Regions from separate parts of the Streptomyces sp. NPDC086519 genome, predicted to be linked through region 3. Evidence: riboswitches for the same ligand, from Rfam matches in the RefSeq annotation. Region 3 holds a riboswitch; each other region holds the start of a gene.
What was found. Region 3 has a riboswitch for thiamine pyrophosphate ahead of thiC (phosphomethylpyrimidine synthase ThiC). Riboswitches for the same ligand answer to the same signal wherever they lie in the genome.
Positions count from the first base shown of each region.

Region 1: it holds a riboswitch for thiamine pyrophosphate, as region 3 does, so the genes downstream of both, AB0P24_RS24895 (thiamine ABC transporter substrate-binding protein) here and thiC (phosphomethylpyrimidine synthase ThiC) in region 3, are expected to answer to the same signal.
Region 2: it holds a riboswitch for thiamine pyrophosphate, as region 3 does, so the genes downstream of both, thiO (glycine oxidase ThiO) here and thiC (phosphomethylpyrimidine synthase ThiC) in region 3, are expected to answer to the same signal.

Region 1 covers NZ_JBFBJL010000026.1:113,925-123,958, reverse strand. The annotation lists gene AB0P24_RS24900 (iron ABC transporter permease) at 1-1,365, opposite strand, end outside; gene AB0P24_RS24895 (thiamine ABC transporter substrate-binding protein) at 1,410-2,477, opposite strand; TPP riboswitch at 2,550-2,657, opposite strand; gene rlmN (23S rRNA (adenine(2503)-C(2))-methyltransferase RlmN) at 2,683-3,789, opposite strand; gene AB0P24_RS24885 (phosphatidate cytidylyltransferase) at 3,966-5,309, opposite strand; gene frr (ribosome recycling factor) at 5,309-5,866, opposite strand; gene pyrH (UMP kinase) at 6,013-6,771, opposite strand; gene tsf (translation elongation factor Ts) at 6,986-7,822, opposite strand; gene rpsB (30S ribosomal protein S2) at 7,956-8,873, opposite strand; gene AB0P24_RS24860 (M23 family metallopeptidase) at 9,154-9,729, shown strand; gene AB0P24_RS24855 (TetR family transcriptional regulator) at 9,835-10,034, opposite strand, start outside.
Region 2 covers NZ_JBFBJL010000016.1:27,576-37,609, forward strand. The annotation lists gene AB0P24_RS17120 (class II 3-deoxy-7-phosphoheptulonate synthase) at 1-255, shown strand, start outside; gene AB0P24_RS17125 ((2Fe-2S)-binding protein) at 395-655, shown strand; gene bfr (bacterioferritin) at 666-1,148, opposite strand; gene AB0P24_RS17135 (sulfite oxidase-like oxidoreductase) at 1,348-1,980, shown strand; gene AB0P24_RS17140 (deoxyribonuclease IV) at 2,026-2,904, opposite strand; gene pknB (Stk1 family PASTA domain-containing Ser/Thr kinase) at 2,939-4,897, opposite strand; gene AB0P24_RS17150 (thiazole synthase) at 5,160-5,954, opposite strand; gene thiS (sulfur carrier protein ThiS) at 5,958-6,170, opposite strand; gene thiO (glycine oxidase ThiO) at 6,167-7,336, opposite strand; TPP riboswitch at 7,334-7,445, opposite strand; gene AB0P24_RS17165 (FAD-dependent oxidoreductase) at 7,575-8,807, shown strand; gene AB0P24_RS17170 (Rv2175c family DNA-binding protein) at 8,967-9,332, shown strand; gene thiE (thiamine phosphate synthase) at 9,366-10,013, shown strand.
Region 3 covers NZ_JBFBJL010000036.1:53,935-63,968, forward strand. The annotation lists gene hisC (histidinol-phosphate transaminase) at 1-622, opposite strand, end outside; gene AB0P24_RS29730 (LacI family DNA-binding transcriptional regulator) at 1,093-2,205, shown strand; gene AB0P24_RS29735 (metallophosphoesterase) at 2,461-3,549, shown strand; gene AB0P24_RS29740 (hypothetical protein) at 3,731-4,600, shown strand; gene thiC (phosphomethylpyrimidine synthase ThiC) at 5,086-6,906, opposite strand; TPP riboswitch at 6,899-7,076, opposite strand; gene AB0P24_RS29750 (YibE/F family protein) at 7,148-8,704, shown strand; gene AB0P24_RS29755 (SsgA family sporulation/cell division regulator) at 8,880-9,317, opposite strand; gene AB0P24_RS29760 (helix-turn-helix domain-containing protein) at 9,416-10,034, opposite strand, start outside.

The sequences.
Region 1 (10,034 bases), on a different contig from region 3:
CAACGCCCGCCGCACCATGGGCAGATCGACCTCCCGCCACACCCGCCAGGGCGACGCCCCGAGCACGGCCGCCGCCTCCCGCAGCCGCTCGTCCACGGCCCGCAGCACGGGCAGCATGGTCCGCACCACGAAGGGCACGCCGACCAGCGCCTGCGCCAGCGGGACGAGGATCCAGGACTGGCGCAGATCCAGCGGCGGCCTGTCGAGGGCGATCAGGAACCCGAATCCGACGGTCACGGCGGACACCCCGAGCGGCAGCATCAGCAGCGCGTCGAACCCCCGTACCAGCCGCCCCGCGTCCCGCCGGGCCAGCGCGGCGGCGGCGAGCCCGCCGATCACCACCGCGACGGCGGTGGCCGCGACCGCGTACTCCAGGGAGTTGGCCACCGACTCGATCGGCGCGACCAGGAAGGTCCCTCCGTCGGCGTCGCCCAGCGCCCGGTAGTACCCGAACCCCCCGTCCAGCGACCGCCGCACCAGCACGGCCAGCGGCAGCACGAGGAGTACGGCGACGGTGGCGAGGACCCCGCCGAGCAGCGCCCACTGCCCTGCGCCGCGCGGCCGGCGTGCCGTCACCGACGGGTCCACCAGCCGGAGCGCGCTCTCCCGCCGCCGTACCGTCCACGCGTGCACGGCCAGGATCGTGCCGACCGCGGCGAACTGCACGAGGGTGAGGACGGCCGCCGTGGAGAGGTCGAAGATCTCGGAGGTCTCCCGGTAGATCTCCACTTCGAGGGTGGAGAACGTCGGCCCGCCGAGGATCTGCACCACGCCGAAGGAGGTGAAGGTGAACAGGAACACCATCAGCGCGGCGGCGGCCACGGCGGGCGCGAGCGCGGGCAGGGTGACCTTCCGCCAGGCGGCCGCCGGGGAGGCGCCGAGCATCCGGGCGGCCTCCTCCTGCCGGGGGTCCAGCTGGGCCCACAGACCGCCCACGGTCCGTACCACGACCGCGTAGTTGAAGAAGACGTGCGCCAGCAGGATGGCCCAGACGGTGGTGTCGAGTCGTACCCCCCACAGCTCGTCCAGCAGCCCGCCCCGCCCGACGAGCGCGAGGAAGGCGGTCCCCACCACGACCGTCGGCAGCACGAAGGGGACCGTCACGACGGCCCGCAGCACCTGCCTGCCCGGGAAGTCGAGGCGGGCGAAGACATAGGCGGCGGGCAGCGCGACCAGGAGGGTGAGCGCGGTGGAGGCGAGCGCCTGCCAGGTGGTGAACCAGAGCACGTGCCGGATGTCGGACTGGCCGACGACCTCGGCGATCCTCCCGAACCGCCACACCCCGTCGGCCTTCAGCCCGCGCGCGACGATCGCCGCGACCGGCCAGGCGAAGAAGACGCCGAAGAACGCGACGGGCACGGCCATCAGACCGAGCCGCGCCGCGCTCCCCGAACGGCCCTTGCGGGGCGCTACTTCAGTACGAGTGACGTCCACGTCTTGACCCACTGGTCACGGTTGGCGGCGATCTTCACGGGCGCCATGGTCTCGGGGTCCTTCGCGGCGGGACCGTACTTCGTGAACTCGGCGGGCACGCTCGCCCCCTGGACCACCGGGTACACGAACATGTTCAACGGCATGTCCTCCTGGAACTCCCTGGAGACCAGGAAGTCGATGAGCGCCTTGCCGCCCTTGGTGTTCTGTGCGTTGCTCAGCAGCCCGGCGAACTCGATCTGCCGGAAGCAGGTACCGGTCGCGACCCCGGTGGGCGCGGTGCTGGGCTTCGGGTCACCGTAGATCACCTCGGCGGGCGGGGAGGAGGCGTACGACACCACGAGCGGCCGGTCTCCCTTGGCCTTCTTGCCGCCGGCCGAGCCGGAGAACTCCTCGTTGTAGGCCTGCTCCCAGCCGTCGACGACCTTGACGCCGTTGGCCCGGAGCTGCTTCCAGTAGTCCGGCCAACCGCTGTCCCCGTACCGGGCGGCGGACCCGAGCAGGAAGCCGAGCCCCGGTGAGGAGGTGGCCGCGTTCTCGGTGACGAGGAGGTTCTTGTACTGCGGCTTGACGAGATCGGCGTACGACGTCGGCGGGGTCAGCTTGTGCTCGCTGAAGTACGCCTTGTCGTAGTTGACGCAGATGTCGCCGTAGTCGATGGGCGTGACCCGGTGCCCGGCCGCGTCAAGCTGGTACGCCTTGCCGACCCGGTCGAGGCCCTTGGCCTCGTACGGCTGGAAGAGACCGTTGTCGAGCGCGCGGGAGAGCAGGGTGTTGTCGACGCCGAAGAACACGTCGCCCTGCGGGTTGTCCTTGGTCAGGATCGCCTTGTTGACGGCCTGTCCGGCGTCGCCGTCCTTGAGGACCTTCACCTGGTAGCCGGACTGCTTCTCGAAGTCCTGGAGCACGTTCTTGGAGACGGCCCACGAGTCGTGGCTGACCAGGGTGATGGTCTTGGAGCCGGCCTCGGTACCCGATGACGAGCACGCGGACAGCGTGACGAGACCGAGCCCGACGGCCACGGCCACGAAGGTCTTGGTGTGCACTGGTGTTTTCCTCCTGGGGCGGACCAGGAAGAGACGCGGCCCCACCCGGGAAACCCGGGCAGGGCGCAACAGCTTGAGTGATGACCGAACTTCCTACCCAGAATGACCTGGGCGAGGTTCAGAGGGTCTGCGGCCCGATTGCCGCACTCTCAGCGCTGTGGCGCTCCCCTGTCGGAATATGAAGATGTGTTGTACGGCCCTCAGATTACCTCTCGGTGGCCGCGAGCTGACCACAGGCGCCGTCGATCTCCTGGCCACGGGTGTCCCGGATCGTCACCGGCACACCGTGTGCCTCGATCGCCGCGACGAACGCCTTCTCGTCCTCCGGCCGCGAGGCGGTCCACTTCGAACCCGGCGTCGGGTTCAGCGGGATGAGATTGACGTGCACGGGCTTGCCCCTGAGCAGGCGGCCCAGCCGGTCGCCGCGCCACGCCTGGTCGTTGATGTCGCGGATGAGCGCGTACTCGATCGACAGCCGCCGTCCGCTCTTCTCGACGTACTCGAACCCGGCGTCGAGGACCTCGCGCACCTTCCACCGCGTGTTCACGGGCACGAGGGTGTCGCGCAGTTCGTCGTCGGGAGCGTGCAGGGAGATCGCGAGCCGGCACTTGAAGCCCTCGTCGGCGAACCGGTGGATGGCCGGGACCAGTCCGACGGTCGAGACGGTGATGCCGCGCTGCGAGAGGCCGAGCCCGTCCGGGGCGGGGTCGGTGAGCGCCCGGATGGCTCCGACGACCCGCTTGTAGTTGGCGAGCGGCTCGCCCATCCCCATGAAGACGATGTTCGACAGCCGCGCGGGCCCGCCGGGCACCTCGCCGTCCCTGAGCGCCCGCATCCCGTCGACGATCTGGTGGACGATCTCGGCGGTGGACAGGTTCCGGTCCAGCCCCGCCTGCCCGGTCGCGCAGAACGGGCAGTTCATCCCGCAGCCCGCCTGCGAGCTGATGCACATGGTCACCCGGTCCGGGTAGCGCATCAGCACCGACTCGACGAGCGTCCCGTCGAACAGCCGCCACAGCGTCTTGCGCGTCGTCCCCTCGTCGGTCGACAGATGCCGTACGACCGTCATCAGCTCGGGGAACAGCGCCTCCCGCAGCTTGTCCCGCGAGCCGGCCGGGATGTCCGTCCACTGCTCGGGGTCCGGCGCGTACCGCGCGAAGTAGTGCTGCGAGAGCTGCTTGGCACGAAACGGCTTCTCGCCGACCTCGGCCACCGCGTCCTTGCGCTCGGCGGGCGAGAGATCAGCGAGATGCCGCGGCGGCTTCTTGGCTCCGCGCGGCGCGACGAAAGTGAGTTCTCCGGGCTTGGGCATGGTGGTACCAGTGTCGCAGATCAATTCAGGTGGCCCGCGACCGTGAGTTCACGGGACCGCACAGGTCAGTGCCGAGGACCGCGTAGGTCAGTGCCAGGGAGCCCCCGCCCTGCGAAGGACGAGGGCTCCCCCACGACAGCTGTACGCCGGCCACTGCCGACGTACGTCCGAGTGGATCAGCCACTGCCCACGAACAACACCATCAGCAACCACACCACCGGAGCCGTCGGCAGCAACGAGTCCAGTCGGTCCATGATGCCCCCGTGGCCCGGCAGCAGCGTGCCCATGTCCTTGATGCCCAGGTCGCGCTTGATCATGGACTCGCCGAGGTCGCCGAGGGTGGCGCTGGCCGCGACCGCGAGGCCCAGCAGCAGGCCCTGCCACCAGGTGCCGTCGTCGATCAGGAACTGCATGCACAGCGCGCCCGCGACCATCGCGAACAGCACCGCGCCGACCAGGCCCTCGCGGGTCTTGCCGGGGCTGATGCGCGGGGCGAGCTTGTGGGTGCCGAAGCGCCAGCCGACCGCGTAGGCGCCGGTGTCGCTGACCACCGTGAGGAGCAGGAAGGTCAGCACCCGGAAGGGGCCGTCCTCGGCGGTGAGCATCATCGCGACGAACGTCGCCAGGAACGGGACGTAGAACGCCGCGAACAGGCCCGCGGTGACGTCCCTGAGATAGCCCTCCGGCGGTTCCGTCATCCGCCAGACCAGAACCGCGAGCCCGGTGAGCGCCAGGGCGACCCAGGCGCCCTCGGCACCCCGGGCGTAGCCGGCCACCACCATCGCCGCGCCGCCGAGTGCCAGCGGGACCAGCGGCGCCTTGATGCCCTTGCGCTCCTGAAGCCTGCTGGTCAGCTCCCACAGACCGACCACGACCGCGACCGCCACGACGCCGACGAAGACGGCCTTGACGACGAACAGGGACGCCACGATCACGACGCCGAGTCCGACGCCGACCCCTATGGCCGCGCCCAGGTCGCGTCCCGCGCTCTTCTTCTGCGGCGCGGGCGCCGGCTGGGGGGCGTCGGGCATGGGCTCCTGATTCTGCGGCGCCGCCGCGTACGGCAGAGGCTGCGCCGACGATGCGTCGTTGCGGAACGTCTCGTCTCGGAACAGAGGGCCGCTCAGCCGAGCGGCCCCCCGGTCGTCGTCCTGGTCCGAGCCGTACGCGGGTACGTCGTCGGGCACGACGGGCAGGGGGCGAGTCTGCTGCGCGCTCTGCGCATCGTACGTGGGACCCGTCGGGACGGCTCCCTGGACATGCCCCTGGTCATAGCCGTGGGTACGACCGGGGTCGTACCCCTGGCCGGGACTCTGGGCCGGACCGTGGACGTATCCCTGGGCGGGGCCGGGGCCGTACCCCTGACCGGTGTCCGGCCCGTGGCCGTGACCGTGGCCCTGACCGTGGTCGTACCCCTGGCCCATGCCCTGATCGGTCGGTCCCCAGTACCCGGCCGGTGTTCCGGCCTGCCCGGCGTGCGGCCCGGCGTGCGGCGGGGCTCCCCAGGATGAGTCGCTCATCAGACTTCGAGAAGCTCCGCTTCCTTGTGCTTGAGGAGCTCGTCCACCTGCGCGACGTACTTCGCGGTGGTGTCGTCGAGCTCCTTCTCGGCGCGGCGGCCCTCGTCCTCGCCGACCTCGCCGTCCTTGATCAGCTTGTCGATCGCGTCCTTGGCCTTGCGGCGCACGGAGCGGATGGACACCCTGGAGTCCTCCGCCTTGCCCTTGGCGACCTTGATGTAGTCGCGGCGGCGCTCCTCGGTGAGCTCGGGGAACACCACCCGGATGATGTTGCCGTCGTTGCTCGGGTTGACGCCCAGGTCCGAGTCGCGGATCGCCTGCTCGATGTTGCGCAGGGCCGTCTTGTCGAACGGGGTCACGACCGCCATGCGCGGTTCCGGCACGGAGAACGAGGCCAGCTGGTTGATCGGCGTCGGCGCGCCGTAGTAGTCGGCCACGATCTTGTTGAACATCGCCGGGTGCGCACGGCCGGTGCGGATCGCGGCGAAGTCCTCCTTGGCGACCACGACGGCCTTCTCCATCTTCTCCTCGGCTTCGAGGAGGGTCTCTTCGATCACCACTTGCTCCTGCGTGTCTTGAGTAAGGCCCGGCTGCGGTTCCGTTGCGGGGCGGCGGCCGGCTGCGTCGCGTCTTCTTTCCCCGACGCTTCCCGACCGGCATGACATTGTCCATCCCCCGGTCAGGGCGCGTCAGGCGGTGCCGGTCAGTCCCGGCTGCCGTGTTCACCCACCAGCGTGCCGATCTTCTCACCCTTGACGGCGCGCGCGATATTGCCCTCCGCAAGCAGCTCGAATACCAGGATCGGCAGCTTGTTGTCGCGGCAGAGCGTGATCGCGGTGGCGTCGGCGACCTTGAGCTCGCGGGTGATGACCTCGCCGTAGCCGAGGGAGTCGAACTTGACGGCGTCCGGGTTGGTCTTGGGGTCGGAGTCGTAGACCCCGTCCACACCGTTCTTGCCCATGAGCAGGGCCTCGGCGTCGATCTCCAGGGCGCGCTGGGCGGCGGTGGTGTCGGTGGAGAAGTACGGCATGCCCATACCGGCGCCGAAGATGACCACGCGGCCCTTCTCCAGGTGGCGGACGGCGCGCAGCGGGATGTACGGCTCGGCGACCTGCCCCATGGTGATCGCGGTCTGCACCCGGCTGTCGATGCCCTCCTTCTCCAGGAAGTCCTGGAGGGCGAGGCAGTTCATGACGGTGCCGAGCATGCCCATGTAGTCGGAGCGGGCCCGGTCCATGCCGCGCTGCTGGAGCTCGGCGCCGCGGAAGAAGTTGCCGCCGCCGATGACGACGGCGACCTGCGCGCCGTCGCGGACCACGGCCGCGATCTCACGGGCGATCTTGTGCACCACGTCGGGGTCCACGCCCAGGCCGCCGCCACCGGAGAAGGCCTCTCCGGACAGCTTCAGCAGAAACCGGCCGCGTACTTTGCCGTCGTCGCTCTTCTGGGCCTTGGTGGTCATGGAGATCCCGCCTCTTTCACGTGTTGCACATACGCATACGAAGAAGGCCATTGCCGGTGGGGTCGCTTTTCGCTGCCCATGCGCGGCAATGGCCTCCTCGTCAGATCTGCCGCCGTCCGTCACGTCCCTGGGTGTGGCGGTGTGTACGGACGACTGCTGTCGACCGACCCTATCGGGATTTCCCCGTGGGTCGCGTGTCGATCGCGGTACGGACTCAGATGCCGACCTTGATGCGCGTGAAGCGCTTCAGGGTGACACCGGCCTCGTCCAGGACCTTCTGGACCGACTTCTTGTTGTCGAGCGCGTACGGCTGGCCGAGCAGCGTGGCGTCCTTGAAGAAGCCGTTGAGGCGACCCTCGACGATCTTCGGGAGAGCGGCCTCGGGCTTGCCCTCGGCGCGGGTGGTCTCCTCGGCGATGCGGCGCTCGGACTCGACGACCTCGGCCGGCACGTCCTCCCGGGAGAGGTACTTCGGCGCGAAGGCGGCGATGTGCTGGGCGACGCCCTTGGCGACCTCGGCGTTCGGCTTGTCCAGCTCGACGAGGACACCGATCTGCGGGGGCAGGTCGGGCATCGTGCGGTGCATGTAGGCGGCGACGTAACCGCCGGCGTACTGCGCGAAGCGGTCCAGGACGATCTTCTCGCCGAGGTTGGCGTTGGCCTCGTCGACGTACGCCTGGACGGTCTTGCCGGGCTCGATCTCGGAGGCGAGCAGGGCCTCCAGGTCCGCGGGGGCAGTCTTGGCGACGTGCTCGGCGATCGTGTTGGCGACGGCCTGGAACTTGTCACCCTTGGCGACGAAGTCCGTCTCGCACTTCAGCTCGACGAGGACGCCGGAGGAGTTGTCGTCGGCGATGATCGAGACCACGGCGCCGTTCTCGGCGGAGCGGCCCTCGCGCTTGGCGACGCCCTTCTGGCCCTTGATGCGGAGCGCCTCGACAGCCTTGTCGACATCGCCCTCGGCCTCGTCCAGGGCCTTCTTGCAGTCCATCATGCCGGCGCCGGTGAGCTCGCGGAGCTTCTTGACGTCAGCGGCGGTGTAGTTCGCCATGAGTCTGTGAGTCTTTCTCGAAGTCGGGAGATCTGCCCGATCCACGATCTACACGTAGATGTAGAGCGCGAATCTATGGGTGAACGGCGGGGGCGTTCGGGATGTCGCCGCCCCCGCCGTCGACGCTGACGGGTCAGGCCTGCTCGGCGTCCGCGGCCGGAGCCTCGGCAGCCGGAGCCTCGGCAGCCGGGGCCTCGGCAGCCGGAGCCTCGGTCTGCTCGGCGTCGGCGACCTTCTCGGTCTCGGCGGAGGTCTGGACCTCGGCCTCGTCCGCCTTCTTCTCGCCCTCGAGCAGGTCGCGCTCCCACTCGGCGAGCGGCTCGCCGGCGGCCTTCTCGCCCTTGTCGCCGGTGGCAACACGAGAGCGGGAGATGAGGCCCTCGGCGACCGCGTCGGCGATCACGCGGGTGAGCAGGGTGACGGAGCGGATCGCGTCGTCGTTGCCCGGGATCTTGTAGTCGACCTCGTCGGGGTCGCAGTTGGTGTCGAGGATCGCGACGACCGGGATGTTGAGCTTCCGGGCCTCACCGACCGCGATGTGCTCCTTCTTGGTGTCCACGATCCAGACGGCGCTGGGCACCTTCTGCATCTCGCGGATACCACCGAGGGTCTTCTCCAGCTTGGCCTTCTCGCGCGAGAGCACGAGAAGCTCCTTCTTGGTCAGACCGGACGCGGCGACGTCCTCGAAGTCGATCTGCTCGAGCTCCTTGAGGCGCTGCAGACGCTTGTAGACGGTCGAGAAGTTGGTGAGCATGCCGCCCAGCCAGCGCTGGTTGACGTAGGGCATGCCGACGCGGGTGGCCTGCTCGGCGATGGCCTCCTGCGCCTGCTTCTTCGTGCCGACGAACATGACCGTGCCGCCGTGGGCGACGGTCTCCTTGACGAACTCGTAGGCGCGGTCGATGTACGACAGCGACTGGAGCAGGTCGATGATGTAGATGCCGTTGCGCTCGGTGAAGATGAAGCGCTTCATCTTCGGGTTCCAGCGACGGGTCTGGTGACCGAAGTGGACGCCGCTCTCCAGCAGCTCCCGCATCGTGACGACGGCCATGGCCGTATCTCCTTGAATTTCTCGGTTGTGCCGCGGGGGCCGGACGGCTCCCGCGCCTGACGCCCGGGTGCGCTGTGCCGCGAAGGACCGAGAAGCGCTGACATCTGCCGGTGACGGCCGGATGTCGGGGCGTGCGAAGTCGACCCGGTGACCCGGATCGCCACAAGAAGTGTACGGGACCGGCGAGGCGCCGGGTGACGCCGCTGTCCACAACCCCGGAGTAATCCACAGGTACCGGCCATGATCGGCGGAGCTGCGGGACGGTTTGACCATGATGGTCATGCGACGCGCGATGCGAAGGATGTGGGCGGTGACGGCGTTGCCGCTGGCCCTGGGGGCGACCGCGGCCCGTGCCTGGGTCGGGGCGGACGCCCCGCCGCCCCCGGCCGCGCCGCCCGTGCCGGCGATCGCCCGCGCCTGGCCGGTGGGGGTACGGCCGCCGGTCCTGCGGGGCTGGGAACCCCCGGCGACGGTGTACGGCCCCGGGCACCGGGGAGTCGACGTGGGGGCGTCCGCCGGTGAGCCGGTACGGGCGGTGGCGGCGGGCCGGGTCGCCTACGCGGGGCGGGTGGCGGGGAGGGGCGTGGTGTCGGTGCGGCTGGCGGGCACGGATCTTCGCACCACCTACGAGCCGGTGACGGCGACGGTGCGCACGGGGGACGAGGTGGCCGCGGGGCAGGTGGTGGGGACCGTGGAGCCCGCGGGTGCGCACTGCGGTGCGCGTGGGTGCCTGCACTGGGGGCTGCTGCGCGGGGAGACGTACGTGGACCCTCTGCTGCTGTTGCCGCCGTGGTTGTTGGACCGGGGTCCTTCGAGACTGCTTCCCGTGCTGGGGGTACCGCTCCCGAAGGGGTGATTCTGTGGGGTGCGCGGCCGCGGGCCGGTGGGGGCTGATCGCGCCCACGCGGCGGAGCCGCACATTGACTCAGCCCACTCAGCCCCGCGCCCCTGACGGGGCGCCTCAGCCCCTGACGCCCCGCAGTGCCATGCCCACCGCCGCGTCGGTGATCACCGCCGGGTCCTCCGCCGCCCCCAGCTCGATCCGCCGTACCGCGGCGTCCACGATCCCCTGCACCAGCATCGCCGCCAGCCGAGGCTGCTCATGCCCCAGCTCCCCCAGCGCCTCCACGATCATCGCGACCAGCCCGCCGTGCGCGGCCC
Region 2 (10,034 bases), on a different contig from region 3:
AAGACCCGCCGCTTCGACGACGTGCTCGACGAGGTCAAGGGCTTCTTCGAGGTCCACAAGGCCCTCGGCACCCACCCGGGCGGCATCCATGTGGAGCTCACCGGTGACGACGTCACCGAGTGCGTGGGCGGCGGCGACGAGATCTTCGTCGACGACCTGCACCAGCGCTACGAGACGGCCTGCGACCCGCGGCTGAACCGCAGCCAGTCCCTCGACCTGGCCTTCCTGGTCGCGGAGATGTACCGGGACCAGTAGGGCTTCCGGCAGTGCTCTGGGGCGCGGATCACACCGGATCCGCGCCCTTCGCACTTTCGCGGCCCCTCAGGGATGGGTAAGGTTAGGTTTGCCTCACCGGAAAGCGGGAGGGCAGTGAAGAGACCCGTCCTGTCGGGAGGTGAACCGCGTGTATGTCTGCAGCTGCTTCGGCATCACCGAGGCCCAGGTCCAGCAGCACGCGGCGGACGGCGCCTGCACCCCCCGGCAGATAGCGTCCGCCTGCAAGGCGGGTACGGACTGCGGTTCGTGTGTCCGTCGTATCCAGGCGATTCTCGGCCGGGGCGCCTGCCCCCGCCGCGAGCCGGCCGGCCAGGGCCGTCCGGTGCTCGCCGCGGTCGACGCCGTCGAGGCGGTCGCCGCGCTCGACGAAGCGGCCTGAGGACCGGTGCTCAGCTGCTCTCGGGCTGCTCGATGACCTGCGCGATGTAGAGCGCCTCGCCGAGCTTCTCCAGCAGCTCCAGCTGGGTGTCGAGGTAGTCGATGTGGTGCTCCTCGTCCTTCAGGATGTCCTCGAAGATGTTCGCGGACGTGATGTCGCCCTTGTCGCGCATCACCTTGATCCCGCGCTTGAGGCGGTCGATCGCCTCCACCTCGATCTGCCGGTCGGCCTCGAACATCTCCTTCACGGTCTGCCCCACCCGGACGTGGAACAGCCGCTGGTAGTTGGGCAGCTCCTCCAGGAACAGGATCCGGTCGGTGAGCACCTCGGCGTGCTTCATCTCGTCGAACGACTCGTGCCGGGTGTACTTCGCGAGCTTGTACCAGCCGAAGTTCTCCTGCATCTTCGCGTGCAGGAAGTACTGGTTGATCGCGGTGAGCTCGCCGGTGAGCTGCTCGTTGAGGAATTCGATGACCTCGGGGTCGCCCTGCATCGCAGAGGCTCCTTCCGCGTGGGTTCCGTACCGGACGGATGGGACGTTTGCGGCGCATGATTGCACCGGCACAGAAGATCGTCCAGTAAGTGCGGACTTAGTAAGTAAGTGGATGTCTGGTGCTAATTGAGTGATTTGCTGATCTTTGCGTGGTCTGCCTGGTCGGGTGCACTGCCCGTGGTCTGTCAGGATGGAAGGCATGGGTCATCCGGTGGAGCACGCGTCTCGGGGAACCGCGGGAGCCGGGCTTCCGCCGGGCCAGCGGTTGCAGCGCGGCTGGCCGGTCACGCACTACGGCCCGGTGCCCAGGTTCCGGCCCGAGCGATGGGAGTTCCGGGTCTTCGGCGCCACCGCCGACGGGGGCGTGCACCTTTGGAACCACGAGCAGTTCACGGCCCTGCCGTACGTCACCGTGGTCGCCGATCTGCACTGTGTGACGAAGTTCAGCATGCTCGGCGCGGAGTGGGGCGGGATCCCGGCGCGGACCGTCCTGGAGCTCGCGCCGCCCGCCCCCGAGGTCACCCATGTGATGGTCTGGGCGGAGTACGGCTTCAGCGCCAACCTGCGCCTCGCGGACTTCGCCGCCGAGGGCACCGTCTTCGCCACCCACAAGGACGGCGAACTCCTCACCGCCGAGCACGGTTTCCCGGTCCGCCTGGTCGTGCCCCAGCTGTATGCCTGGAAGGGCCCCAAGTGGGTCCGCGGCGTCGAGTACATGACCGCCGACCGGCGCGGCTTCTGGGAGGAACGCGGCTACCACAACATCGGCGACCCCTGGCGGGAGCAGCGCTACTCCTACCAGGAGGGTCCCGGAGACGGCCCGGAGCTCTGAGGCGCCGGCGCCGCCGGCGGTGGGGTGAGCCGTCCGGCGAGGGCGTCAGCCGTCCCGGAGCCGCTTGAGCCGCTCGACGTCCGCCGCGTGCCCCTCCTTGCCGCCGGGCGTCTCGATGATCAGCGGTACGCCCGCGGTCGCCGGGTGGGTCATCAGCGCACGGAACGGGTCCTCGCCGATGTGCCCGGCGCCGATGTTCTCGTGCCGGTCCTTGTGCGCGCCGACCACGTCCTTCGAGTCATTGGCGTGGATCAGCTTCAGCCGCCCCTCGCCGACGGTCGACACCAGCAGGTCGAGGGTCTGGTGCATCCCGCTCGGCCCGGTCAGGTCGTGCCCGGCGGCGAAGACGTGGCAGGTGTCCAGGCACACACCCAGCTTCGGATGGGCGTCCAGCGCCTCGAAGTACGGGCCGAAGTCCCAGGTCCGCGAGCAGAGCGAGGCGCCCTGCCCGGCGGTGGACTCCAGGAGCAGGAACGGGTCGTCGTCATGGGTCAGCTCGTCGAGGAGCGGCAGCAGCTGCGTCCGTACCTGCTTCAGCGCCACGTCCCGGGCCCGGCCGCCGGTCGCGCTCCCGGTGTGCACGACCACGCCGCGCGCCCCGATCTGTCGGCCGCGCCGCAGCGAGTGCCGCAGCGACTCCACCGACCTCTCCACGGTCGCCTCGGTGTGCGAGCCGAAGTTGATCAGATAGGGGGCGTGCACATACGCCGGGATCGACTCCTGCGCGCAGGCCGCGCGGAACGCCTCGTCCTGCTTCGGACTGCCCGCCGGGGTGGCCCAGCCGCGCGGGTTGGCGACGAAGACCTGCACGGTCTCGGCCCGCAGCTCACGGGCGTACGACAGCCCCACCGAGTGCAGGCCGCCGGCCACCGGGACATGGCCGCCGACGGGGTTGCGGGCGGGACCCGACTGCTGACTCTTCACCCGTCAAGGGTGTCACGGCGCGGCCCGCGCCCGGTCAGCGGATGGTGATGGTGATCGTCGACCCCTTGGGCGCCTGCTCCCCGGCGTCCACCGACTGCTTCCGCACGGTGTCGCCGAACAGCCCGAGCAGCCCGCGGTCCTCCTTGACCTGGAAACCGGACTGCTCCAGCAGCTTGGTCGCGGCGTCCACGCTCGCCCCGACCACGTTCGGCACCTCGACCAGCTCGGGTCCCTTGGACAGGGTCAGCGTCACCGTGTCGCCCTCGGCGGCCTGCGCGTCGCCGGCCGGGGTCTGCCGGGCGACCTGCCCCTGGTCGTACTCGGAGTTGATCTCGGTGGCGGACACCGTCACCTTCAGCCCGGCCTCCTGAAGCTTCTGCCGGGCGTCGTCCAGGCCGTCGCCGGTGACGTCCGGGACGTCGACCGGGGCACCCTTGCTGACGACGAGCGCGATCGCGGTCCCCGCGTGCCGCTCGGTGCCCGCCCCCGGATCAGACGAAATGACCGACCCCTTGGGCACGTTCTCGCTGAACTCCCGGGTCACCATGCCCGGTTCGAGCCCGTCGGCCCGCAGCAGCGCCCTGGCCCTCGCCACCGTGCGGCCCTGCACATCCGGCACGCTCACCGTCTCGGGGCCGTCGGAGATGGTGAGCGCCACCGAGTCGTTGCTGCGGATCCGCTCGCCGGCCGCCGGGTCGGTGCTGATCACCGTGCCCCGCCGCACCGTGTCGCTGTAGGCGTGCTCCACCGATCCGACGTCGAGCCCGGCCTCCTTCAGCCGCGCGGTGGCCTGCGCCTCGGTCTTCGACAGCAGCGGCGGCACCTTGGTGAACTGCCCGGAGTTGATGTACCAGACGCCGGCTCCGGCGCCGAAGACGACCAGCACGGCGATCACGAGCGTCACCAGCCCGCGCCGGGACCGGCGGCCCCCGCGCCGCCGGTCGGGCCCGGGCGGCGCCTCGAACCTGCTGGTCCGCAGCGCCCCCTCGTCCTCCTCGTTGACCGGCAGGGGCCGGGACGGGGGTTCCCCCGCGCGACCGAAGCCGAGCGTGGGGGAGGCCGGCGACCCGGGTATGACACTGGTCCGGTCCTCGGCGATGTCATGCGCGCCCGCCAGCGCCTGCGGCGGTACGGCGTCCAACTGCTCGGCACCGAGCGCGCCGCGCGCCTGTCGCAGCAGGGCGAGCAGCGCGACCGCGTCGTACGGCCGGACCCCGGGATCGCGGGCGGTCCCGAGCGCGACCAGCTCATCCAGCTCGTAGGCCAGCCCCGGCACGACGGCGGACGGCGCCGGCACGTCCTCGTGCAGATGCTTGTACAGAACGACCGCGGGCGAGTCCGCGTCGTGCGGCTTCTGCCCGGTGAGCATCTCGTACAGCACGACACCGCACGCGTACACGTCGACGCGCGGATCGGCGGCCCCGCTCTCGACCTGCTCGGGCGCGAGGTACGACACGGTGCCGAGGACGGCGCCGGTCGTGCTGGTCACGGAGTCCACGGACCGCACCAGCCCGAAGTCCGCGACCTTGACCCGCCCGTCGTCCCCTATCAACACGTTCTCGGGCTTCATGTCCCGGTGCACGAACCCGGCGCGGTGCGCGGCGCCCAGCGCGGCCAGCACCGGCTCCAGGATGTCCAGCGCGGCCCGCGGCCGCAGCGCACCACGCTCGCGCAGCACGTCACGCAGGGTGCACCCGGCCACGTACTCCATGGCGAGATACACATACGACCGGTCGGCCCCCTGGTCGAAGACCTGGACGACATTGGGATGGGCCAGCCGGGCGACCGACTTGGCCTCCCGGATGAACCTCTCGACGAAGGACGCGTCGGCGGCGAGCGCCGGGTGCATCACCTTGAGCGCGAGGACGCGGTCCAGCCGGACGTCCAGGGCCCGGTACACCGTGGCCATCCCGCCGACGGCGATCCGCGCATCGACGCGATAACGGCCGTCGAGCACCTGCCCGACAAGGGGGTCCTGAAGGGTCGTATCCACCCGGCGAGTGTACGAGCACCGGCCGGCACCCCACAGGTGAGACCGCTTACCCCGGGGGACTGCAGCGCACCTGTGACGCTTCACACCCGGCTGAAATATGCACCTGCCCACCCGCAGCCGCCGACGACGCCCGCCCCGGGCATGCCTTCTCCCCTTTCCCGCAGCCGCCGACGACGCTCGGCCCCCACGGGAGAGCCCCGCTTCCCGGCAGACGGTTTCGGGCGGTGCGTGGATGGGAGGCGAGACGGGAGCGGGCCGGCGCTCAGAACGCGGGGCGCTCGGGGTCCAGCACGGCCAGGCCCGCCGCGGGAGACGACGCCTCCGCGAGATACCTGCGCGGGATCCGGCCCGCCAGCCGGGCCAGCCGCCCCGCCTCCACCCCGGCCCGCATGGCGTGAGCCATCCGCTCGGGATCCTGCGCCCGCGTCACCGCCGACGCCAGCATCACCCCCGCACACCCCAGCTCCATCGCCAGCGCCACGTCCGACGCCGTACCGGCTCCCGCGTCCAGAATCACCGGCACGCGCGCGTGCTCGACGATCAGCTGGAAGTTGTGCGGGTTGCGGATCCCGAGCCCCGACCCGATCGGCGACCCGAGCGGCATCACCGCGGCGCACCCCGCATCCTCCAGCTTGCGGGCCAGCACCGGATCGTCGTTCGTGTACGGCAGCACCGTGAACCCGTCGTCCACCAGCGTCTGCGCCGCCTCCAGCAGCTCGACCGGGTCCGGCAGCAGCGTCCGCTCGTCGGCGATGACCTCCAGCTTGACCAGCGAGGTCCCCAGCGCCTCCCGCGCCAGCCGGGCGGTCAGCACGGCCTCCCCGGCGGTGTAGCACCCCGCCGTGTTCGGCAGCACCCGGATCCCGAGCCGTTCGAGGACCGACAGCACCGAACCCCGTACCCCCGGGTCCACCCGCCGCATCGCGACCGTGGTCAGTTCGGTCCCGGACGCGACGAGCGCCCGCTCCAGCACCTCCAGGCTGGGCGCACCGCCGGTCCCCATGATCAGCCGGGAGGAGAAGGTCGTACCCCCGAGGACGAACGCGTCGTCGGCCATGGCTCAGCCTCCCTGCACGGCGGTGAGAACTTCCACGCGGTCACCTTCGGCGAGCCCGGTGGCCGCCCACTGCCCGCGCGGTACGACGGTCTCGTTGACGGCCGCGGCCACCCCGGACGGCGCGGCCGTGAGGGACCGTACAAGGGTGTCGAGAGCGGTTCCCGGGGCGATCTGGCGGCGCTCCCCGTTCACGGAGATGGTGACGGAGGTGTTCATACGGTCTGCTCCACGAGTGCGGCGGGGACGGGATCGAACCGTGCCGGTGTGAACGGACGGGCCTCCTGCGGCAGTTCGCCGCCGGCCAGCAGCTCCGCCATCACGTCTCCGGTGACCGGTGTGAGCAGCACCCCGTTGCGGTAGTGGCCGGTGGCCAGCAGCAGCCCGTCGAGGCGGGTCGGCCCGAGCAGCGGCGCGTTGTCGGGGGAGCCGGGGCGCAGTCCGGCCCGGGTCTCGGTCAGGGGCAGCTCGGTGATCCCGGGCACCAGCTCGTGCGCGTCGCGCAGCAGCTCGTACACACCGCCCGCCGTGACCGTGGTGTCCCAGCCGAGCTCCTCGCTGGTCGCGCCGACGACCAGCTCGCCGTTCTCCCGGGGCACCAGGTAGACGTTCCCGCCGCGTACCACGGCCCGTACGGTCCGGCTGAGGAACGGCGCGTACCGCGCGGGCACGGTCAGCCGCAGCACCTGCCCCTTCACCGGCCGCACCGGCGGCAGCACGTCCTCGGGCACGCCCGCCAGCTCGCCGCTCAGGCTCCCGCCGGCGAGCACCACCTGGTCCGCGCCCAGCGCCTCACCCGCGCGGGTGAGGACACCGGCGGCCCGCTCCCGTACCACCTCCAGGCGCTCCGCCCAGTCGCGGTGGAACACCACCCCGGCCCGCTCGCACGCGGCCACCAGCGCCCCCGCCAGCCGGCGCGGGTCGATCTGGTGGTCGCCGTCGACCCGCAGCCCGCCGCGCACGCCCGGCGCGAGCATCGGCTCAAGGCGCCGGCACTCCCGCCCGGACAGCCACTCGGACTCCAGGCCCGACTGCTGCTGGAGGGCGTGCAACTCGCGCAGATGGGCCCGGTCGTCGGCGTCCAGGGCCACCGCGAGAGTGCCGCAGCACCGGTAGCCGAGGTCGTGGCCGGTGAGCTCGGTCAGCTCGGCGGCGAAGCCGGGATAGCGGCGCGCGGAGGCCAGGTTGAGCCCCAGCAGGGTCTGCTCGCCGTAGTGCAGTTCGGTGACCGCGGCCAGCATCCCGGCCGCGACCTGCGCGGCCCCGCCGCCGGGCTCGGGGTCGGCCACGGCGACGGTGAGCCCGCGCTGAGCCGCTCGCCAGGCCGTGACCAGGCCGATGATGCCGCCCCCGATGACGAGGACGTCGGACGTACGTGAGGACATGGGCGTCCAGCCCCTCCCTTCGCCGGCATGACCCGGATCAGGTTCGTACGGTCGGAGGCCGCCAGCCTCCCTCTCAGCCCGGTGCGTCCGGGCTCCCGCGTGTGCTTCCCCGCCACCCTAGCCCGCGCGGCTCCGCCCTCGTAAGACGGCCTCGGACGGCGCTGTGGAACAGGTCACTCGCCCCGACCCCTGACTGACTCTTCGTCAGTTGTCTATCGTTCTTGTCTATGGTGGTCAGGTGAGCGAGCAGACACAGCGACGGGGCACGTCACAGACGCGGCGCGTGGTCGTCGTGGGCGCGGGCATGGCCGGGGTGCAGACCGCCGTCGCCCTGCGCGAGCGGGGGTTCACCGGCAGCGTCACAATGATCGGCGCCGAGCCGCACCAGCCGTACGACCGGCCGCCGCTCTCCAAGGCCGTGCTGCTCGGCAAGTCGGAGGGGTCCGCCTTCGAGGTCGACTTCGAGGCGCTCGGCATCGAGCTGGTGCTGGGCCGCGAGGCGCTGGGCGTGCGCACCGCCGACCACGAGCTGGACACCGAGGCCGGACCGGTGCCGTACGACGTCCTGGTCCTCGCCACCGGTGCCGAGCCGATCACGCTGCCCGGCACCGAGGGCGTGCCCGGCGTCCATCTCCTGCGCACCCTGGACGACGCCGAGCGGCTGCGGCCCGTGCTCGCCCGGCAGCACGACATCGTGGTCGTCGGTGCGGGCTGGATCGGCGCCGAGTTCGCCACCGCGGCCCGCGAGGCCGGCTGCGCGGTGACCGTCGTGGAGGCCGCCGACCGCCCGCTCGCGGGAGCGCTCCCCGCCGAGGTCGCCGCGCCGATGACCGCCTGGTACGCGGACAGCGGAACCACACTGCGCACCCACGCGCGCGTGGCGCACATCGAGCCCGGCGCGGTGGTGCTCGACGACGGCTCCCGGCTGCCCGCGGGCGCCGTCGTGGTCGGCATCGGCGCCCGCCCGGCCACCGCCTGGCTGACCGGCTCCGGCATCGAGCTGGGCGCGCACCGCGACGTGCTCGCCGACGACCGCCTGCGCACCAGCGCGCCCGACGTCTACGCGGTCGGCGACTGCGCCTCCTTCCCGTCCGGCCGCTACGGCGAGCGCCTGCTCATCCACCACTGGGACAACGCCTTGCAGGGCCCGCGCACGGTCGCCGCCAACATCCTCGGCGAGACCGACGCCCTCTACGACCCGGTCCCGTACTTCTGGTCCGAGCAGTTCGGCCGCTTCGTCCAGTACGCCGGCCACCACGCCGCGGCCGACCGCCTGATCTGGCGCGGCGACCCGGCCGGCCCGTCCTGGAGCGTCTGCTGGCTGCGCGAGACCCGCCTGGTAGCCCTGTTGGCGGTAGGCCGCCCCCGGGACCTGGCCCAGGGCCGCCGCCTGATCGAGGCAGGCACCCGAATGGACGCCGAGGCCCTGTCCGACCCGGGGAATCCGCTCAAGAACGCCACGACTGCCTGAGAGCGCCCCGAGGGAAACGCGCCCCCAAGGGGCGCGGGGCTGTGACATGTTCGGCTCCGCCGCGTGGGCTCGACCAGCCCCTACGGCGGTGCACCCGAACGACGACCCTCCCGGCCCTACCATCGCGGTCCCCCCGCAGGAACGCCTACCCTGGATCCCGTGACCGAGATTGACGCAAAGATCGATGCCCTCGTCCCCGCCTGGCTCACCCTCCCCGACATCGCGGAAATGATGGACGTCGAGGTGACGCGCGTGCGGCAGCTGGTCAAGGAGGGCCAGCTCATCGCCGTCCGCCGCGGTGAGAACAGGGCGCTGCACGTCCCCGCCGCCTTCATCGACGGGGACAAGGTCGTCAAGGGCCTGTCCGGGACCCTGACGCTCCTGCGGGACGACGGCTTCACGGACGAAGAGATGCTGGAGTGGCTCTTCACCGCGGACGCCACCCTGCCCGGCACCCCCGCGCAGGCGCTCAGCGAGAATCGCGGCACGGAGGTGAAGCGCCGCGCCCAGGCGCTCGCCGTCTGAGGCAACCAGTACCGACACAACGGGGGAAGACCGATGCCCGACACCGCCCGCGCCCAGCTGGCCGATGCCCGGCTCTACCTGTGCACGGACGCCCGTAAGGAGCAGGGCGACCTCGCCGGGTTCCTGGACGCGGTCCTGGCGGGCGGTGTCGACATCGTGCAGCTGCGCGACAAGGGCATGGAGGCCGGCGAGGAGCTGGAGCACCTCGCCGTGGTCGCCGACGCCTGCGCCCGGCACGGCAAGCTGCTCGCGGTCAACGACCGCGCCGACGTGGCTCACGCGGCCGGCGCCGACGTGCTCCACCTCGGCCAGGGCGACCTGCCGGTGTCGGCCGCCCGTGCGATTCTCGGCCCGGACGTCCTGATCGGCCGCTCCACGCACGCCGAGTCCGAGGCCGCCGCGGCCGCCGTGCAGGACGGTGTGGACTACTTCTGCACCGGCCCCTGCTGGCCCACCCCCACCAAGCCCGGCCGCCCCGCCCCCGGCCTCGGCCTGGTGCGGTACACCGCCGCCCTGGGCACCGACCGCCCCTGGTTCGCCATCGGCGGCATCGACCTCGGCAACCTCGACCAGGTGCTGGACGCGGGCGCCCGCCGGGTGGTCGTGGTCCGCGCGCTCACCGCGGCCGACGACCCGGGCGCGGCGGCGGCCGAGTTCGCCAAGCGGCTGCGCTCGCGGTGACGGGCAGGGGGCCGCTGTCCG
Region 3 (10,034 bases):
TCTCGACGCCGTCAGGCACTTCGGGGTCGCGGATGAACTCCCGGTAGGCCTCGTCGAGCACCACCAGCACGTCCCTCGGCACCCGGTCCAGGAACCGCTCCAGCTCGGCCCGCTTCACGACCGTACCGGTCGGGTTGTTGGGGTTGCAGACGAAGATCAGGCGGGTGCGGTCGGTGACGGCGTCCGCCATCGCGTCCAGGTCGTGCACATCACCGGGCGTGAGCGGCACCTGGACCGACCGGGCACCGCTGATCTGCGTGATGATCGGGTACGCCTCGAAGGACCGCCAGGCGTACATCACCTCGTCGCCGGGGCCGCTGGTGGCCTGGACCAGCTGCTGGGCGACACCGACCGAGCCGGTGCCGGTGGCGAGGTGGGTGAGCGGGACGCCGAAGCGGTCCGAGAGCTCGTTCATCAGCGCCGTGCACGCCATGTCCGGGTAGCGGTTGAAGGAGGAGGCGGCCGCGGTGACCGACTCCATCACGCCGGGGAGCGGGGGATAGGGGTTCTCGTTGGAGGAGAGCTTGTACGCGACCGGTCCGTCGGCCGCCGCCGGCTTGCCCGGCTTGTAGGTGGGGATACCCTCCAGCTCGGCGCGCAGCTTGGGGCTCGTCTCGCTCACCGCAGTCCTCCTCGCGACCACCGGCGGACCGTCCGCGCCGCCGGCATCCAATACTGCTCACCTTATGAGGATTGGGCCCCGCCGCGTACAGCGGAAGAGCGCGCGCTGAGCCGGAGCGGCGCACCAGCCGGTGGGCGAGGAACCGAGACCGCGAACCTCATCCGCCCCACAGGCATCACGGGCATCACCACACGAAGGCGCATTTATCGGGGGCGCGCCCTACATATATCTACGCGCCGGTGGCTCACGCCCTGGCGCGCATCACCCGTGCAGGTGAGTTGAGACCTCTTCGAAACATCGGGCACTTGGCAGGCCCATCCCTGCCGACACGTCACGTCTCACCATTGGATCGTTCAACTGACTTTCTTTCTAAGGCAGTTGACCCCCATTGGCCTTGCAGAAACGTGCCTGTTAACGCGTGCATATGCGTCCGCACTACCCCACCGCATGAGCCCTACTATCGGCTCGCCATGACAGCAGCAGGGAAGCACCAGGTGAGCCGCGCGGAAACCTCTCGGCGAGGCAGCCGGCCGGGCCGGGCCGGCATCAGAGACGTGGCCGCCGCCGCCGGAGTCTCCATCACGACCGTCTCCGACGCCCTGAACGGCAAGGGCCGGCTCCCGGATGCCACCCGGCGCCACGTCCGCGAGGTCGCCGACCGGCTGGGCTACCGCCCCTCGGCCGCCGCCCGCACCCTCCGTACCGGCAAGTCGGGACTCATCGGCCTGACCGTGACGACGTACGGGGATGAACCTTTCACCTTCACCGAGTTCGCGTACTTCGCCGAGATGGCGCGGGCCGCCACCTCGGCCGCGCTCGCCCGCGGCTACGCCCTCGTGATCCTCCCCGCGACCTCACGCCACGACGTGTGGTCGAACGTCGCCCTGGACGGCACGGTCGTCATCGACCCCTCCGACCAGGACCCGGTGGTCAGCGAGCTCGTCCGGCAGGGGCTGCCGGTGGTCTCCGACGGCCGCCCGGCCGGCGCGCTCCCGGTCACCGCCTGGGTGGACAACGACCACGAGGCCGCCGTCCTCGGCATCCTCGACCATCTCGCCGACGCGGGCGCCCGCCGGATCGGACTGCTCACCGGCACCACGACGGACACGTACACGCACCTGTCGACCACCGCCTACCTGCGCTGGTGCGAGCGCGTCGGCCAGGACCCGGTCTACGAGGCGTACCCGGCGCACGACCCGTGCGCCGGCGCCGTCGCCGCCGACCGGCTGCTCGCCCGCCCGGACCGCCCCGACGCCGTCTACGGCCTCTTCGACCCCAACGGCACCGACCTGCTGGCCGCCGCCCGCCGCTACGGGCTGCGCGTCCCCGACGACCTGCTCCTGGTGTGCTGCAGCGAGTCGACGGTGTACGCCAACACCGAGCCGCCCATCACCACGCTCTCCCTCAAGCCGCGCCGCATCGGCACGGCCGTGGTGCAGTTGCTCATCGACGCGATCGAAGGCGTCGATTCGGACCAGCCGGTCGAACAGGTGATACCGACCGAACTGATCGTGCGTACCTCCTCCCAGCGACGCCCGCAGCGCACCACGGTCAGCCCGCCGCGGGCACCGGAGGAGGAGTAGCACGAGCGCGCGGAGAGCGGGGCGGCCGGGCCGCCGGGCGTCGTCCGACGGCGGCCGGCAGCTGAACGGCGGGTGGTCGAAGCCCTGCCCAACCGGGGCGAAAGCCACGCTGAACTGGAGTCCTGCCCGGATTCACCACCCCTGGGTCATCACACGGCGCGACGGGCATTCCTATGATGGGCCCACGACACCGCGGGCCGCTGCGACCAGGCAGTCCGAAGCGGTGCAGAGGCGGCGCGATGGTGGAGGGGTCTGATGACTCAGGGGGCCGGTCAGGGACCCGAGGCGGAGCGGACGGCGACGTTGCGCGACTTCCGGGTGCCCGGGTACGTCAACGAGACCGGCCCGTACGCCCCCAGCACCCACCCCGGCGATGTCGTCCCGCCCCTCGATGACGTGTACCCCGAGGGATATCCGGACGGGTACACGCCCACCCAGCGGGACCTGCCCGTCATCAACCGCGGCGACACGCTCCAGATGCCCGTCCAGCCGGCCGCGGACCCGGCCGCGCAGCCCGGAAACGGCCCCGGCCCGCTGTACGTCGTCGGTGACGTGCACGGTTACTTCGACGAGCTGGTCGCCGCGCTGCGTGAGCAGGGCCTGATCGACGCGGACGGCCACTGGTGTGCGGGCACCGCCCGGCTGTGGTTCCTCGGCGACTTCACCGACCGGGGTCCGGACGGCATCGGCGTCATCGACCTGGTGATGCGGCTGTCCGCCGAGGCAGCCGCGGCCGGCGGCTACTGCAAGGCCCTCATGGGCAACCACGAGCTGCTGCTGCTCGGCGCCAAGCGGTTCGGCGACACGCCCGTCAACTCCGGCGCGGGCACCGCCACCTTCCAGGCGGCCTGGCTGCTCAACGGCGGCCAGAAGACCGACATGGACCGGCTCCAGGACCACCACCTCCAGTGGATGGCGCGCCTGGACGCCGTCGAGGCAGTCGACGGCTACCTGCTGGTCCACTCGGACACCACCGCCTACCTCGACTACGGCGACTCGATCGAGGCGGTCAACGACACGGTCCGCGAGACCATCACGCGTAATGACGCGGACGAAGTCTGGGATCTGTTCCGTAAATTCACCAAGCGCTTCTCCTTCCGCGACGAGGGGGGTGCAGACGCCGTCCGTTCCCTTCTCGATACGTACGGCGGTACCCGTATCGTTCACGGACACAGCCCCATTCCCTATCTGCTGGGCGAAGTCGGCTCCGAGGACGGCGAAGAGGGCACCGGCCCGGTTGTGGAGGGGCCGCACATCTACGCCGACGGGCTGGCCATCGCCATGGACGGCGGCGTGACCATGGCCGGAAAGCTGCTGGTGAGGCAACTTCCACTGGACACCTGAGCGTTCGCCGGGCTGTTCCGTCCTCCCGACGTCACACGCGGGCCACCCCCAATTTCCGGCAACCCCCTGTCACCGCGTGCCGTAACGGCTCTACCATCGGTTTATCCGTAGCAGGCTCCCCTCCGTTTCTGCCCGACGGCTCGCCGGCGTGCGAGCCACCAGCCCTACGGAGCATCGGGGGATGCACATGAACAGCGTTCCGCAGCACCTGCACAGCGAGGACCGCCAGGAATACGAGCGGATCCTCGATGAGGCGCTGCGCTCCGCCCAGTACCGTCCCGAACTGGCCGGTATAGGCCGGCGTTTGAACACCGAACAGCTGCGCACCATGGCGCTCAACGCCACCACACTGATCACGGCGGCCGCGGCGACCGAGTACCAGCACTATGTGAAGGTCCGCGAGGAACTGCGCAATCCGGCGCGGTCCACCCCGGCCACCGTCCAGGACTACGGCTCCGCGGAGCCGGGCCCGGGCGGCGCGATGGGGCTCGCCACCACCCTCGGCGAGGCCGCCGAGACCACCGGCGCCGGAGGCTTCGCCCTCGCCCTGGTCCTGGCGCCCGTCCTCGCCGGCACCGCCGCGGCGATCTTCCTGCTCGTCGGCTACGTCCTGAAGATGCTGGACCCGGCCCCGGCGTTCGCCCAGACCATGCTCACCGCGGGCTGGGTGTTCGGCGCCGTGACCGCGGCCACCATTGTCATGGCCGGCGCGGGACTGCTGCTCACCGCACTGCGCAACAGCCCCTCGCTGGAGGCCGGAGCCTACGGCGAACCCGGCGGGGAGGTGGCCAGGGCCCGGGAGGCCTGGCGGGACGCCCTGCTGGAGCGCGGCATCCTGCCCTTCCTGCGGGAAGCGCTGGCCGCCGACACCGGCGCGGCCGGACTGCGCAGGACCGCTCCGTCGGGCCCGGCGGGCCGGATGCCGCGTCTCGGTTACGACCGCCCCGGCTTCAGCACCGACGACGGCGCCGCCCCCGCCCCCCGCCCGAGCTTCACCAGCCCGGACTACACCAGCCCGGACTTCGGAGGCCCGGAACACCAGCCGGAATAACCGGCCCGCGCCCCCGGCCTGGGGGCGCAGGCCGGACACCCGGTCTACGAGGCCACGCCGGGGGCTGACGGGCGGCGCACCCGTCGAACTCCTGCCGTACCGCCCCCATGGCGCCACGTTCGCCTGCGACCAGTCGGTGATGCGCTGCACGAGCCCGACCGCCTCCCGCTCCAGCCCGGTCAGCCGGTACTCCACCCGCGGCCGCACCGTCGGCTACACCATGCGGGTCAGCGGTTTCTCCCGCTTCAGCGCGCGGGGTCTGCGTCAGCCGTCAGCCCCTTCGACGCCGCGCCGTCCAGACTTCGAGCCGGTCCGGATCCCGCAGGATCGGCCCGCCGTGAGCGCACTCGGCCTGCACCCACCCGCACCGGCCGCGTACGGCCTGGACCACGGCCTGGACCCACGGCGGGGCCTGGCACGCCCGACAGCCAGGGCACGTGCCGGAACCCGCTTCCCTGGGCTCCGGCACGCTCCCGGGCCCCCGGTCAGTCCGCGATCGGCAGGTAGACCCGGTTTCCGCTCGCCGCGAACTCCTTCGACTTCTGGAGCATGCCCTCCGCGACCTCCTCAGGAGACGCTCCGTCAGCCGCCGCACCACCGAACCGCGCCGTGATGCTTTGACTGATCTTCATCGAGCAGAACTTCGGGCCGCACATCGAACAGAAGTGGGCCGTCTTCGCCGGCTCCGCCGGAAGCGTCTCGTCGTGGAACTCACGGGCCGTGTCCGGGTCCAGGGCGAGGTTGAACTGGTCCTCCCACCGGAACTCGAAGCGGGCGTCGGAGAGCGCGTCGTCCCACTCCTGCGCGCCCGGGTGGCCCTTGGCGAGGTCGGCCGCGTGCGCGGCGATCTTGTAGGTGATGACGCCGGTCTTGACGTCGTCCCGGTTGGGCAGGCCCAGGTGCTCCTTGGGGGTGACGTAGCAGAGCATCGCCGTGCCCCACCAGGCGATCATCGCGGCGCCGATGCCGGAGGTGATGTGGTCGTACGCCGGTGCGACGTCCGTGGTCAGCGGGCCGAGCGTATAGAACGGAGCTTCATCGCAGATCTCCTGCTGAAGGTCGATGTTCTCCTTGATCTTGTGCATCGGGACATGGCCCGGGCCTTCGATCATGGTCTGTACATTGAAACGCCTGGCGATCCGGTTGAGTTCCCCGAGCGTGCGCAGTTCCGCGAACTGTGCTTCGTCGTTGGCGTCCGCGACGGAGCCGGGGCGCAGACCGTCGCCCAGGGAGTACGTGACGTCGTAGGCGGCGAGGATCTCGCAGAGTTCCTCGAAGTTCTCGTACAGGAACGACTCCTTGTGGTGCGCGAGGCACCAGGCCGCCATGATCGAGCCGCCGCGCGAGACGATGCCGGTCTTGCGGTTGGCGGTGAGCGGCACGTACGGCAGGCGCACGCCCGCGTGCACGGTCATGTAGTCGACGCCCTGCTCGGCCTGTTCGACGACCGTGTCCTTGTAGATCTCCCAGGTCAGTTCCTCGGCCCTGCCGTCGACCTTCTCCAGGGCCTGGTAGAGCGGCACCGTGCCGATGGGGACGGGGGAGTTGCGCAGCACCCACTCGCGGGTGGTGTGGATGTTGCGGCCGGTGGAGAGGTCCATGACGGTGTCGGCGCCCCAGCGGGTCGCCCAGGTCATCTTCTCGACCTCCTCTTCGATGGAGGAAGTGACCGCGGAGTTGCCGATGTTGGCGTTGACCTTCACCAGGAACCGCTTGCCGATGATCATCGGCTCGATCTCCGGGTGGTTGACGTTGGCGGGCAGTACGGCCCTGCCCGCCGCGATCTCTTCGCGGACCACCTCGGGAGAAACGTTCTCGCGGATGGCCACGTACTCCATCTCCGGGGTGATCTCGCCCCGGCGGGCGTACGCGAGCTGCGTCACCGCCTCGCCGTCCCGGCCGCGCCGCGGCTGGCGTGGGCGGCCCGGGAAGACCGCGTCCAGGTTGCGCAGGCCTCCGCGCGGCGAGGTGTGCTTGATTCCGTCGTCCTCGGGACGGACGGGCCGGCCCACGTACTCCGCGGTGTCGCCGCGGGCGATGATCCAGTTCTCCCGCAGCGGCGGCAGGCCCCTGCGGACGTCGGTCTCGACGAGCGGATCGGTGTACGGGCCTGAGGTGTCGTAGAGCGTGACCGACCGCCCGTTGGTGAGGTGCACCTGACGGACCGGCACCCGCAGATCGGGGCGGGAGCCCTCGACATACCCCTTGTGCCAGCCGATGGACTTCCCGACCCCCCGGGACGGTTCGCCCGCAATGGGCTGTTCGTCCCGACTGGAGGCAGGCGTGCGTGCGTCCTTGTTGGTCATGAGACCTACTCCCTACGCCGGCATTACCCGGTAACAGGTTCGGCGGTCGACGCAGCGGCTTCCGTCGGGCGGCGTTTCCTGTGAAACATCACTCGTTCCACGTGAAACATCGCGAATACGGAGGTCAGCGCCCTCTCAGCCCGGTGCTCCGAGCTCCCGCGTGTGCAAAGGTGCCTCCACGCTAGCGTCAATTCGGGCGCGGTGAACAGAGGGCCCCTGCCGTTCTTGCGATGATCGGGCGGTGACCTCGACACAGCAGCACCCTCCGCCCCCCGAGCCGCGGCACGGCAACGGCGCCTCGCCGGGCGGCGGACCCGGCCAGGGGGGCCATGGTGCCGGTGACGGCCACATCCACGGGCAGGGCGGGCGGTACGACCACGAACACACTGCCGGGCACGCCCACCATGACGAAAACGGCCACCCCCACGGCCCCGGCCGGCCCCATGACCGCTCGGCCCACGGCCAGGCCCCAGGTCATTCGCACGGACACAGCCACAGCCATGGCCCCGCCGCACCCGTCTCGAAGCATCTGCGCAAGGTCATCGCGGCGATCCTCATCCCCTTCACCGCCGCGGTCGTGGTCGGTCTGGTGGTGCTGTGGCCCGGCGGTGCTCCGCCGCACGAGCGCACGGGGGTCGGCTTCGACCGCCAGACACAGGCGGCTACGGTCACCAAGGTCGTCTCGGTCAGCTGCAAGTCGGTCAACGCCTCCGGAAGCGGCTCGATCGGCGACACCTCCACCGCCGACGGCACCTCCTCGAAGCAGGAGGACGGTGGCAGCTGCAAGAAGGCCACGGTCCGGGTCGACGCCGGCAAGGACAAGGGCCGTACGTTCACCGAGATCGTGCAGCCCGACCAGTCGCGGCAGTTGCACGAGGGCGAGAAGGTCGTGGCCGCGTACGAGCCCTCCGCGCCCAAGGATCTGCAGTACTCGGTCACCGACGTGAACCGGAAGTTCCCGATGGCCCTGCTGGCCGGGATCTTCGCGCTCGCCGTCGTGGTGGTGGGCCGGCTGCGCGGTGTGATGGCGCTGGTCGCGCTGGCCGTCAGCTTCCTGGTGCTGACCCTGTTCATCCTGCCGGCGGTCCTGCAGGGCTCGAATCCGCTGCTGGTGGCGGTGGTCGGGTCGAGCGCCATCATGCTGATCGCCCTGTACATGTGCCACGGGCTGTCCGCCCGGACCTCGGTCGCGGTGCTCGGCACGCTGGTCTCGCTGTGCCTGATCGGCCTGCTCGGCTCGGAGTTCATCGACTGGGCCGCGCTCACCGGCAACACCGACGACAGCACCGGCCTGATCCACGGCCTGTATCCGTCGATCGACATGAGCGGTCTGCTGCTGGCCGGTGTCATCATCGGCTCGCTGGGTGTCCTGGACGACGTGACGGTGACCCAGACCTCGGCCGTCTGGGAACTGCACGAAGCCAACCCGACGATGGGCTGGCGCGGGCTGTACCGGGCGGGCATCCGCATCGGCCGCGACCACATCGCCTCCGTCGTCAACACCCTCGTCCTGGCCTACGCGGGCGCCGCGCTGCCGCTGCTGCTGCTCTTCTCGATCGCGCAGAGCAGTGTGGCCGCGGTCGCCAACAGCGAACTGGTCGCCGAGGAGATCGTGCGCACGCTGGTCGGCTCGATCGGCCTGGTCGCCTCGGTGCCGGTCACCACGCTGCTCGCGGCCCTGGTGGTGTCGGCCGACCGGCCGGGCACGGAGACGTCCGCGGCCATGGAGGCCGCGTCAGCCGGGGCGACCGCGCCGGCCTCGGCGCGCGGTGGACGGGGGCGGCGCCGGAAGCGGTGAGGCACGGACGGCGCGGGTGAGGCACGGACGGCGCGGGTGAGACGCCAACGGCGCGGGTGACGAGACGAGCCGTCGGCGTCACCGGACCGCAGGCAGGTCTCGCGGACGCGCAGAAGCGTTCCTGCGCGTCCCCACGCGTCTCGGCGGAGCGGTGCGCGCCCCGTGCCGTAACGCTTCAGCCGGCGCTCTGTTCCTCGGCCAGGATGCGGTCCAGAGCCTCGTCCAGGTGGGCGTCGAAGTCGGCGAGGGAGCCCTCCTGACCGAGCGGCACCAGCTTGTCCGTACGGTCGAGGAAAGCCACCAGCGGCGGCGCGGAGGACCGGAACATCGCCTGGTCGCCGCCGACCTGAAGCCGGATCAGCACCTCGCCCAGCACCTCGGAGTCGGCGGGCGCGATGTGCACATCTCCCTCGCCGCACGGCCGCCCCACCCCGTCGATGAGGAGCTCCCGGCCGAAGGCCCAGGTCACCGGCGCGTCCCCGGGCAGGTGGAAGGTGAGCCGGACGGCATAGGGATCACAGGTCTCGTAGCGCAACTCCACGGGGATGCGGAAGGAGAGCTCCTCCGAGACGAGAAAGCTCATCATGACTTCTGCTTGTACGGACTCGCGCATTGCCTACCCCGTCATATGACACCGACTGGCCGGGATTTATCCCTTGATGGTGGTCAAATCTTGCTGAAAGTACACAGCAGATCACAAGGAGTGAGTTTTCAGATACTGATAGCGAGCGCCAGGGACCCCAGATGCCGGCCTACTTCGGCCTGCAACTGCCGCACGGCCGGCAGCAGCCGGTCGGCCTGGTGGAGGGGGAGGGAGATGGCGATCGTGGCGGCCGTGGTGCCGACGGTGAGGGGGATCGCCGCACAGACCGTCCCCAGCGTGTACTCCTGGCGTTCCACCACCGGGTCCATCCGCCGCGTCCGCTCCAGCCGTCGCAGCAGCGCCTGGCCGTCACGAACCGTGTACGGGGTGAGGGGTCGCACGGGATAGCGGCCGAGATGATCGCGGCGGACGTCCTCGTCCAACTGGGAGAGGAGACACTGGCCGACGGCGTGCGCGTGTCCGGTCTCGCGGAAGTCGGCCCACTCCTCGACCGCCGGGGCCCCCGGGGAGTCGGAGACGCACATGACCTCGATCTCGCCGTCCCGGTACAGGGCGTAGTACACCGGGACTCCGATCGAGTCCCGCCAGTGGGCGAGGGTGTCGACGACCGTGCTGCGACGTTTCTGCTGCGCTCCACTGCTGCTCAGCCGCTCCGCCGCCTCACCGAGGAAGAACAGCCCCTTGTCACGGCGCAGGTAGCCCTCGTGGACCAGGGTGCGCAGCAGG